3 regions of the Isoptericola sp. NPDC058082 genome follow, and region 1 is predicted to be linked to each of the others. Evidence: riboswitches for the same ligand, from Rfam matches in the RefSeq annotation. Region 1 holds a riboswitch; each other region holds the start of a gene.

Region 1 (3,261 bases):
CCCGCACCTCGCCGGCCGTCGGCCGCAGGTGCCCCGCAAGAGTGGCGACGAGCGTGGACTTCCCCGCCCCCGAGGGCCCCGTGACGGACGTGAGGCGGCCCGCGGGCAGCCGCGCGGCCACGCCGTCGAGGGCACGCGTCGTGGTGCGACCGCGCAGGCCGCGGGTCACCAGGTCGACGCGGAGGCCGGCGACGACGACGTCCGGCCCGGGCACGTCCGGCGCCACCAGCGCCGCGGGAACGGACAGCGGGGACGGCGCCGCCACGCCGGGCAGCCAGACGCCGGCGCGCGTCAGGTCGTCCCGCAGGGCGGACGGGACGTCGCGCAGCGCGGCGGGCGCGACGTCGTGCGTGACCCGGCCGCCCGGTCCGAGCACCACGACGCGGTCCAGGTGCTCGAGCCACGGCCCGACGTGGTGGTCGACCACGACGAGGGACGTGTCCGAGCCCTCCAGCGCGCCGACGACGGCGGCGCGCACCTCGGCCGCCGCGGCGGGGTCGAGCATCGCGGTCGGCTCGTCCAGGAGCAGCAGGCCCGGCGCGCTCGCCAGCGCCCCGGCGAGCGCGAGCCGCTGCAGCTCGCCGCCCGAGAGGGCCGACGTCGGCCGGTCGGGCGGGTGGCGCAGCCCGACCCGGTCGAGAGCCTCCCCGGCCCGGCGCCAGATCTCGTCCCGCGGCAGGCCGGCGTTCTCGGGGCCGAAGGCGACGTCCCGGCCGATCCGGGCCGCGACGACCGCGGAGCCCGGGTCCTGCGGGACGAGCCCCACCCCGCCGTCCACGTGGACGGTCCCGGACAGCTCGCCGGGCAGCGGGTCGCCCAGCACGCCCGCCAGGGCGTGCAGCACGGTCGACTTGCCCGCCCCGCTGGGACCGACCAGCCCCAGGCGCTCCCCCGCGCCGACGGTGAGGTCGAGGCACTCGATCGTCGGGGCCCGGCGCCCGGTGGGCCGCCAGCACAGCCCTCGCACGCGAACCCGGACGTCGTCGTGCGCCACGCCGTCAGGCCGGCGCGCGGTCGACGGCACGGTCGACGGCGCGGTCGGCGAGGTCGCGACCCGGGCCGAACGCGTCGAGCACGCCCGCCCGCGCGAGGGCGCGCACGAGCGCCGCGCCCCCGAGGCCGGCGAGCAGCGCGCCGGAGAGCGCGAAGAGGCCCAGGTACGCCAGGCGGAAGCCCCACTCCCAGTCCGGGTAGTACGCGAACCACTCGTACACGGCGCCGCACGCGCCCGCCGCCGCGCCCGCCAGGGCCGCGACCGCGGCGCCGAACCGCCGGTAGAGGAACAGGGCGAGGACGAGCTCGGCGCCGAACCCCTGGACGACGCCGGAGACGATCGCCGAGAAGCCCCAGCCGGCGCCGAGCAGCGCCTCGACGCTCGCGGCGACGACCTCGGTGAGCAGCGCCGCGCCCGGACGGCGGACGATGAGGCCGCCCAGCACGCCGCCGAGCAGCCAGCCGCCCCCGAGCAGCCCGGTGGCCGGCGGGAAGGCGACCGCCAGCCCGGCGGAGAGCAGGTGGTAGAGCTGGGTCCAGCCCCAGAAGACGACACCGACGGCCACGCCGAGCATGGCCACGGTGACGAGGTCGACGGTGCGGTACCGCAGGGACGCGCTGCGCGCGAAAGTGGGCGCGGACATTCCAGGTAACTCCCTTCGCCGGTGCTAACCGGAGCAGGTTCCAAGGGTCTGCGGCTGTGCCCGCACTCTCAGCGCCCCTTCGACGGCGCTCCCCTGTCATGGGTGTCTTCAGATGTGACTTCAGGTGTGACCTCACGGCGGCCGACGACGCGGCCGCAGGTCCGACCCTAGGCGACGACGGCGTCGACGCAAGGGCGTCCCGCACCGTGAAACCCCTGGTCACGCAAGAAGGCCCGGAACCGTGTGGTTCCGGGCCTTCTCGTCGGGGTGGAGCTGAGGGGACTCGAACCCCTGACCCCCTGCATGCCATGCAGGTGCGCTACCAGCTGCGCCACAGCCCCGAGAACCGACTCTCGCGGCCGACGGGCGACCGGGCGATTCGTCTGATTCGGTGCGTTCCTCCGGGCTTGCGCCCCTCGGGAACGTCGATATCTTAGGCAGACTTCGGGCCAGGTTCCAAATTCCAGTCCGGCCCCGCCTGCCAGCGGTCCAGGGGGTACCCCGCGCCCACGTTGTGCGCCACGAGGCGCCAGGCGGGCACGGCACCCTCGCCCGCACGGTGCAGGTGCGACCAGTGCACGTTGTGCATCCCCGACAGCCCGCGCCACGTGGTCGGGTCGAGCCCGAGCAGCGCCGTCACCGCCAGCGAGATGGCGGCGCCGTGCGACACGACGACGAGCGTCGCGTCGTCGTCCAGGTCCCCGGCATGCTCGGCCAGGGCCTCGGCCATGCGCTCCGCGACCGCCGCCTTCGTCTCGGCCCCCGCGCCCACGGGCTCCGCGCCCAGGCGCCAGGCGGCGTACTCCTCGGGCCAGCGCTCCTGCAGCTCCGCGCCCGTGAGGCCCTCCCAGGCACCGAAGCCGCGCTCACGCAGGCGCTCGTCGGTGACCAGGGGCTGCCCGCCGAGCGCGTCCGCGTACGCGGTCGCCGTCTCGACGGCGCGCCCCAGGTCGGACGACACGATGCGCGTCGCGCGGTGCGACGACGCGAGCGCGGAACCGCCCTCCGCCGCCTGCCACCGCCCGACCTCGTCGAGCGGGATGTCGATCTGCCCCTGCAGCCGCAGGGACGCGTTGTAGGCGGTGCGGGCGTGCCGCAGCAGGACGACGGTGCCGGCCGTCACCGCTCGTCGCCCGCGAGACGGATCGCCCCGTCGCCCCCGCCGTCGCCGTACTCGGCGGCGGCCGCCGCGCCGTCACCGCCGCGCGCGTCCTCCGGCAGCTCCACCGCCGGGCAGTCCTTCCACAGCCGCTCGAGCGCGTAGTACACGCGGTCCTCGGCGTGCTGCACGTGGACGACGACCTCCCCGAAGTCCAGCAGCACCCACCGTGCCTGCGCCTTGCCCTCCCGACGGATCGGCTTGGAGCCGGCGAGGAACATCGCCTCCTCGACGGCGTCCACGATCGCCGAGACCTGGCGCTCGTTCGTGCCGGAGGCGATGAGGAACACGTCGGTGAGCACCAGCTGGTCGCTCACGTCCAGCGCGATGATCTCCTGCGCCTTGCGGTCCGACGCGGCCCGGGCGGCGACGACCGCCAGCTCGACGGCGCGGGGGCTAGCGGTCATGCAGCGGCTCCGGGGTGCTCGTACGTGAGGGAGACGCCGGCCGCGGGCGCGGCGGCGT
Region 2 (3,261 bases), on a different contig from region 1:
AGCGACCCGGCTGCGGGGAGGGCGCGTCGCGCGCTCATCGCTGCTCGGTGCCGGTGCCGGTGCCGGTGGCGCGGGTCCGCGCCAGGGCGGCGACACCCGTGACGGCGCCGACCAGCCCGAGACCGAGGCCCGCCGCGCCGAGCGCCAGCGGGAGGGTGCCGGAGGCGTCGTCGTCGGCCGCCGCGTCCGTGCCCGCGTCCGTGCCCGCGTCTGCGCCGGCGTCCGCGGCCGAGTGCGTGGCGCCGGCTGCCGACGCCGTGCCGTGGCCGCCGTCCTCGGCCGCCGGGAGCACCTGCAGGACGGGTGCTGGGAGGTCGGGCTCCGCGTCGCCGGTCGCCTCCTGGTCCCAGGCGACGACCTCGCCGTCGGAGTACGTCTGCGTGGCGGGCAGGGCGATCTCCTCGACGCCGTCCGGGACGGCACCGGCGGACACGGTGAACCGGAGGAACTCGCCCGGAGCGATGCCGGCGTCGGCGTCGTCGGCGGTCCACTCGATGCTCGCCGGCGCCTCGGTCACGGTGGTGCCGTGCACCTCCACGGGCTCGGGCAGGGGCGCCTGGGTGACCTTCGCCGTCCAGCCCGGCACGGGCTCCACGGACACGCTGGTGAACGGGGTGTCGGTGGGGAGGTCGACCTTCACGGCGGTGGTCGAGGCCTCGGCGGACTCGTTCGGGACCTTGAAGGTGAGGGTGGCGTACGACCCGGCCTCGGCCGCGTCGGGGGTCACGGTCACGTGCGCGGAGGCCGCGGCCGCGCCGAGGACGAGGGCCGGCACGGTGAGGGCGGCGGCGCCGGCGAAGCGGCGCGCGCGGAGGGCAGGGGTGAGGGCAGGGATGGTCCTGGACATGGGTGTGCTGCTCCTGGTGCTCAGGGGTGGTCAGGGGTCGTCGGTCGACGAGGGACCCGCCCCCGTCCGACGACGGACCAGGGCAGGGTCAGGCGGCGCGCACGAGGGCGCCCGGGAGCAGCGGGGGGCCTCGTGGCGGGGTGCGCCGGACGGCGCGGGCCCGGAGGGGGTGCCAGGTGCGCCCGACGACGACGGCGGGCTCGCGGACGACGGGCGGCGCCGCCGGGCCCAGCACGAGGACCGCGACGAGCCGCAGCTGGCCCGCGACGTTGACGGCCGCTCGGTCGCCCGCCGCGAGCAGCAGGGCGGTGAGCAGCACCGCGGCAGCGTGCGCGGCGAGCATCCAGGACGTCGTCCCGGGGTCGTCCGCGTGGTGCAGGTGCAGCCCGCCGCCGGTCGCGGGCCCGAGGGAGCCCGGGCCCAGCGCGTGCAGGGCGTGCCCGTCCGGCGCGGCCCCCGGCGTCGAGGGCAGGGTCGTGAGCAGGGTCGCGGGTGAGGCGCCGGTGCCCGCCGCGCCGAGCACGGACAGGGTCGTGTGCTGCACGAGCTGGAGCGCGACCATCGCGGGCAGCAGGCGGGGGAGCGTCAGCCGGCGGCGGGCGGTCCACACCGCGAGCGGTGCCGTGAGCGCCACGACGACGAGCCAGGCGAGGGGTGCCCCGGGGAGCGCGCCGCCGGCCAGGAGGTGGGCGGCGGCCGCGATGCTGAGCGTCGTGCCGGCGACGAGGAGCTCGCGCGCACGACGGACGACCACGGGCACCCCCGCACCCTACCGTGCTGCGAACAGGCCGCGGGCCTGCGGCGCGAGCGCCTGGCGAGGCGCGGCATGACGCCGACACGCGCCGCGGGACGCCGCCCGCCGCCCGCGCGGGCCTGGGCTACGGTGGGCGGCACGACACGGGGTGCGTCCCGACCGGTCATCGCCGCGACATCGTCACGACGACGTCGCGACCCGGCCGGCGGGCGCTGAGAACACACCCGTCGAACCTGATCTAGCTCGTACTAGCGAAGGGATGTCGACATGAGTGCGCGTGCACCTGAAGACAGCTCCGCCGGCAGCGCCGGCTCCACCGCCCCTGCTCCCGCGGCCCCGGCGCCGACGAGGGGCAGTCGCCCCCGCGTCCTGGCCGTCGCCGGGTCCGACCCGTCCGGGGGCGCCGGGATCCAGGCGGACCTCAAGTCGATCGCGGCCGCGGGCGGCTACGGGATGGCGGCCGTCACGGCCCTGACCGTGCAGAACACGCGGGGGGTGCGCGACGTGCACGTGCCGCCCGCCGCGTTCCTGGCCGCGCAGCTCGACGCCGTCACCGACGACGTGGCCGTCGACGCCGTGAAGATCGGGATGCTCGCCTCCGCCCCCGTGGCCCACGCCGTGGCCGCCTGGCTCGACGCCCTGCCGCCCGGCGCGACGGGCGCGCGACCCGCCGTCGTCCTGGACCCGGTGATGGTCGCCACGAGCGGGGACCGCCTGCTCGACCCGGCGGCCGAGGACGCCGTGCGGGACCTGCTGTCCCGGGTGGACGTCGTGACGCCGAACCTGCCCGAGCTCGCGGTCCTCGCGCAGGAACCGTCGGCCGCGGACTGGCCCGGCGCGCTCGAGCAGGCGCGGCGCCTGGCCTCCCGGCACGGGGTCCTGGTGGTGGCGAAGGGCGGCCACCTGGGCCCCTCGGGGACGGGCGCGACGGGGGCGGGGGCCCCGGACGCGCTCGTCGGGCCGCAGGGCGTGCTGGCGGAGCTCCCCGGGCCGCGCCTGACCAGCACCTCCACCCACGGCACCGGCTGCTCGTTGTCCAGCGGGCTGGCCGCGCGGTACGCGCGCACGGGGGACTGGGCCGAGGCGCTGCGCGGCACGAAGGCCTGGCTGACCGCGGCGATCCGGGCCGGGGAGGCCCTGCGGGTCGGCGGCGGGAACGGTCCGATCGACCACCTGGTGGGGCTGCGCGCCGGCGGCGCGGAGCCGCTCGCGCCGGCCGGTGCGTCCGGTGTGGGCGGGGCATCAGGTCAGGACGGGGCGGAGGACGTCGTCGCCCGCTGGTGGGACGACGCCGCGGGCGTGCGCGCCGCGATCGACGACCTGGCGTTCGTCCGGTCGCTGGGCGACGGGACGCTCGACGCCGACCACTTCCGCACGTACCTGGAGCAGGACGCGCTCTACCTGCGCGACTACGCGCGCTGCCTCGCGCGGGCGAGCGAGCTGGCTCCCACGCGGGCCGAGCAGGCGTTCTGGGCCGGCGGCGCGCACGGCGCGCTGGTGACCGAGCTCGACCTGCACACCCGCTGGCTGGGCGGGGAGCCGCAGGACGTGCCCGCCAGCCCCACGACGGCCGCGTACCTCGACCACCTGCGCGCGGCCGGCGACGACTACGCGACCCTCGTCGCCGCCGTCCTGCCCTGCTACTGGATCTACCAGGACG
Region 3 (3,261 bases), on a different contig from region 1:
CGTGCGCACCCTGGTGCTCGCGATCATCGCCGTGGGCTGGGCCGCCGCGGTCGTCTACTCCTTCGGCCAGCACCGCAAGGCGGTCGCGGAGGAGCGGGCCGAGGCGGCCGGCGAGCAGCCGGAGGCGGCGGCGACGACGGTCGCCTGACGGTCCGAACCCGTCACGGGCGCCGACAGCACCACCGAGCACCGGCACCGCACCACCGAGCACCGGCACCGCACCACCGAGCACCGCCACCGCACGTCACCCGTCGTGCGGTGGCGGTGTCGTGCCGTCCCGGTACCGTGGTGGAGCCAGGAGAACTGCGCGCCGGACCCAGCTGCACGGCACTGGGGGTGGTCCTCGATGTCCAGCACGCCCAACGACACACCGCGCCGCGAGCTCGTCGCCCTCGCGGAGCTGTTGGGTGCCGGGAGCCAGCTGCTCGTGGGCCGGTACCGGGTCGACGTCGCCACGGGGGAGTGGTGGTGGTCGGACGAGGTGTTCCGGATCTTCGGGCGTGAGCCCGGCTCCGTCGCGCCGGGGCCCGAGGTGCTGCGCGCCCACCTGCACCCGGACGACCGTGAGCGGCTCTCCCGGACGGCGGTGGTCGCACTGGGTGCCGGGCGGCCGTTCTCGGGGGCACACCGCGTCGTGGACGACCACGGGCGCACGCACACGGTCGTCGTCACGGGTCAGGGACGGCACGGGAGCGACGGCGCGTCGTCGCAGATCGTCGGCTACGTCATCGACGCGAGCCCGGTCGTGCGCGACGCGCTGGAGCGCGAGGCGCACCGCGCCGTCTCGCGCGCGTTCGTCGCCGCCGCGGCCGCGGAGCAGGCCAAGGGCGCCATCATGGCCGTCTGCGGCGTGGACGAGTCGGTGGCCACCGAGGTCCTCGCCGACGCGGGCGCGCAGGTCGGCGTGTCCGCCCAGTCGGCGGGGGAGCAGGTGATGAAGGAGCTCGCGCGACCGGTCGGGGACCGGGACGCCGCGCTCACGGCGGCGGAGGTGGTCCGGTCGGCACCGCCCGCGAAGGACGCGGCGGACCGCCTGAGCAGCGCGCTCGCCGCCGTGCGGCCGGTGGACCGACCGCACGGCCACGACGCGCAGCTGGCCCGCCGTCGTCCCCGCGCGAGCCACTGACGGGACCGCGCGGGGAATCAGCGGGTCAGCGGCCCGAGACGAACCGGGCAGCCGCGCGCCCGGCGCCCTGGCGGGCGAGGCGCTTCGCGAGCACCGCGACGCCGCCCGAGACGGCCGCGAAGGTGACCGCCTGCACGATGGAGAGCTCGTCGTCGTCCAGGTTGGTGGGCGCCACGTTGCCCGTCGCCCGCTCCCAGACCACCCCGATCAGCTTCTGCGCGACCCATCCGGCGGCGATTGTCAGCACCACCGTGCCGACCTTCACGCCCAGCGGCTGCTCGGTGTCCGTCACGTGCTCTCCCTCGGTCTGACCCGGCGTGCTACCGCCGGGGCGTCGTCCTGGTCCGGCGTCCACGGCCGACGGGCGGTGTCACGGCACGTCAGGCACGTCACACCCCGAGGCCGAGGACGGGACCACGGTAGCGCGGTGTCGACGGGTAGGCTCGTGCTGATACGACAGGGGAGCGCCCACCGGCGCTGAGAGTGCGGACCGCCGCAGACCCTCGAACCTGACCCGGTTAGCACCGGTGGAGGAAGTCGGGAATCTCGTTCCCTGCGGACGGCAGCACCACGACGGTGCCGGGCGCCCGCAGGACCCCCTTCTCGCACCTTGAGGAGGACAGCATGACGCTGAGCACCACGACCAGGACCAGGAGCGCGGCAGCAGCGGTCGGGGCCGTCGCGCTGCTGCCGCTGCTGGCGGCGTGCGGCGGCGGGTCGCCGGCGGACGAGGGGAGCGGCGCGTCGAGCACGGTCACGCTCGTCACCCACGACTCGTTCGCCGTCTCCGACGAGGTGCTGGCCGCGTTCGAGAAGGAGTCCGGCCTCACCGTCGAGCAGGTGGCACCGGGCGACGCGGGCACGCTGGTGAACCAGCTCGTGCTCACCAAGGACGCGCCGCTGGGCGACGTCGTCTTCGGTGTGGACAACACCTATGCGTCGAGGGCCGTCGACGCCGGGGTCTTCGAGGAGTACCAGCCCGCCGACCTGGCCCCGGAGGTCGCGGCCTACGCGCCCGACGACCTGGCCGGCACGCTGACGCCGGTCGACGTGGGCGACGTCTGCATGAACCTCGACGACGGCTGGTTCGACGAGCACGGCGTCACGCCCCCGACGACGCTCGAGGACCTCGCGAAGCCGGAGTACCAGGACCTCACCGTGGTCACCAACCCCGCGACGTCGTCGCCCGGTCTCGCGTTCCTGCTCGCGACGATCGGAGCCTTCGGCACGGACGGCTGGGAGGCCTACTGGGCCGACCTGCGCGACAACGGCGTCAAGGTCGCCGAGAGCTGGGAGGACGCGTACTACGTCGACTTCTCCGGCGCCGGTGAGGGCGGGCAGCGGCCGATCGCGCTGTCCTACGCGACGTCGCCCGCGTTCACCGTGAGCGACGACGGGACGTCCTCGACGACCAGCGCGATGCTCGACACCTGCTTCCGGCAGGTCGAGTACGCGGGGGTGCTGGCCGGTGCGGAGAACCCGGACGGCGCGAAGCAGCTGGTCGACTTCCTCACCTCGCCCGAGTTCCAGGCCGACGTGCCCGGCCAGATGTACATGTACCCCGCCGACCCGGACGTGGAGCTGCCCGCCGACTGGCAGCAGTTCGCCCCCCTGGCCGACGAGCCGTTCGAGGTGGCGCCCGCGGACGTCGCCGCGCACCGCGACGAGTGGATCGAGCAGTGGACGGCGACGGTCGTCGGTTGACGCGCCCCGTGCCGCGCGCCCTGCGCAGCGACGCCCGCCCGGCCTCCCGGGCGGCGCGGTGGCGCGCCGACCGGTGGGGCGCGTGGCTGGGCTGGGGTGCCGCGGTCGTGCTGCCGCTGGGCTTCCTCGCGGTCTTCTTCGCGTGGCCGGTGGTGTCGCTCGTCCTGCAGGGGTTCTTCACCGAGACCACCGCGGGGCGCACGCTCGACCTGTCCGGCTTCGCGGAGGTGCTGTCCCAGGAGCGCACGTGGCGGATCGTCGGGCAGACGCTCGCCCAGGCGCTCACCGGCACGCTGCTGTCGGTGCTGCTGGGCCTGCCGGGCGCGTACGTGCTGTACCGGTGCAGGTTCCCCGGGCGGACGCTGGTGCGGGGTCTGGTGACGGTGCCGTTCGTGCTGCCCAGCGTCGTCGTCGGCGTCGCGTTCCGCGCG

The links. A riboswitch is a leader RNA that binds a small molecule or an ion and turns the genes downstream of it on or off. The one in region 1 is predicted to bind thiamine pyrophosphate.
Region 2: another riboswitch for thiamine pyrophosphate. It lies ahead of ACFVS0_RS02650 (bifunctional hydroxymethylpyrimidine kinase/phosphomethylpyrimidine kinase); the one in region 1 lies ahead of ACFVS0_RS18540 (ECF transporter S component).
Region 3: another riboswitch for thiamine pyrophosphate. It lies ahead of ACFVS0_RS10055 (thiamine ABC transporter substrate binding subunit); the one in region 1 lies ahead of ACFVS0_RS18540 (ECF transporter S component).

Annotation. Positions count from the first base shown of each region.
Region 1 is NZ_JBHVSQ010000018.1:463-3,723, reverse strand. It holds gene ACFVS0_RS18545 (ATP-binding cassette domain-containing protein) at 1-994, opposite strand, end outside; gene ACFVS0_RS18540 (ECF transporter S component) at 999-1,637, opposite strand; TPP riboswitch at 1,631-1,742, opposite strand; tRNA gene ACFVS0_RS18535 (tRNA-Ala) at 1,906-1,978, opposite strand; gene ACFVS0_RS18530 (histidine phosphatase family protein) at 2,071-2,760, opposite strand; gene rsfS (ribosome silencing factor) at 2,757-3,203, opposite strand; partial or broken gene ACFVS0_RS18520 (hypothetical protein) at 3,200-3,261, opposite strand, start outside.
Region 2 is NZ_JBHVSQ010000001.1:564,594-567,854, reverse strand. It holds gene ACFVS0_RS02665 (copper resistance protein CopC) at 1-38, opposite strand, end outside; gene ACFVS0_RS02660 (YcnI family protein) at 35-847, opposite strand; gene ACFVS0_RS02655 (hypothetical protein) at 936-1,607, opposite strand; TPP riboswitch at 1,736-1,878, shown strand; gene ACFVS0_RS02650 (bifunctional hydroxymethylpyrimidine kinase/phosphomethylpyrimidine kinase) at 1,869-3,261, shown strand, end outside.
Region 3 is NZ_JBHVSQ010000006.1:3,079-6,339, forward strand. It holds gene ACFVS0_RS10040 (sulfite exporter TauE/SafE family protein) at 1-148, shown strand, start outside; gene ACFVS0_RS10045 (PAS domain-containing protein) at 347-1,126, shown strand; gene ACFVS0_RS10050 (DUF4235 domain-containing protein) at 1,152-1,418, opposite strand; TPP riboswitch at 1,575-1,679, shown strand; gene ACFVS0_RS10055 (thiamine ABC transporter substrate binding subunit) at 1,751-2,830, shown strand; gene ACFVS0_RS10060 (ABC transporter permease) at 2,827-3,261, shown strand, end outside.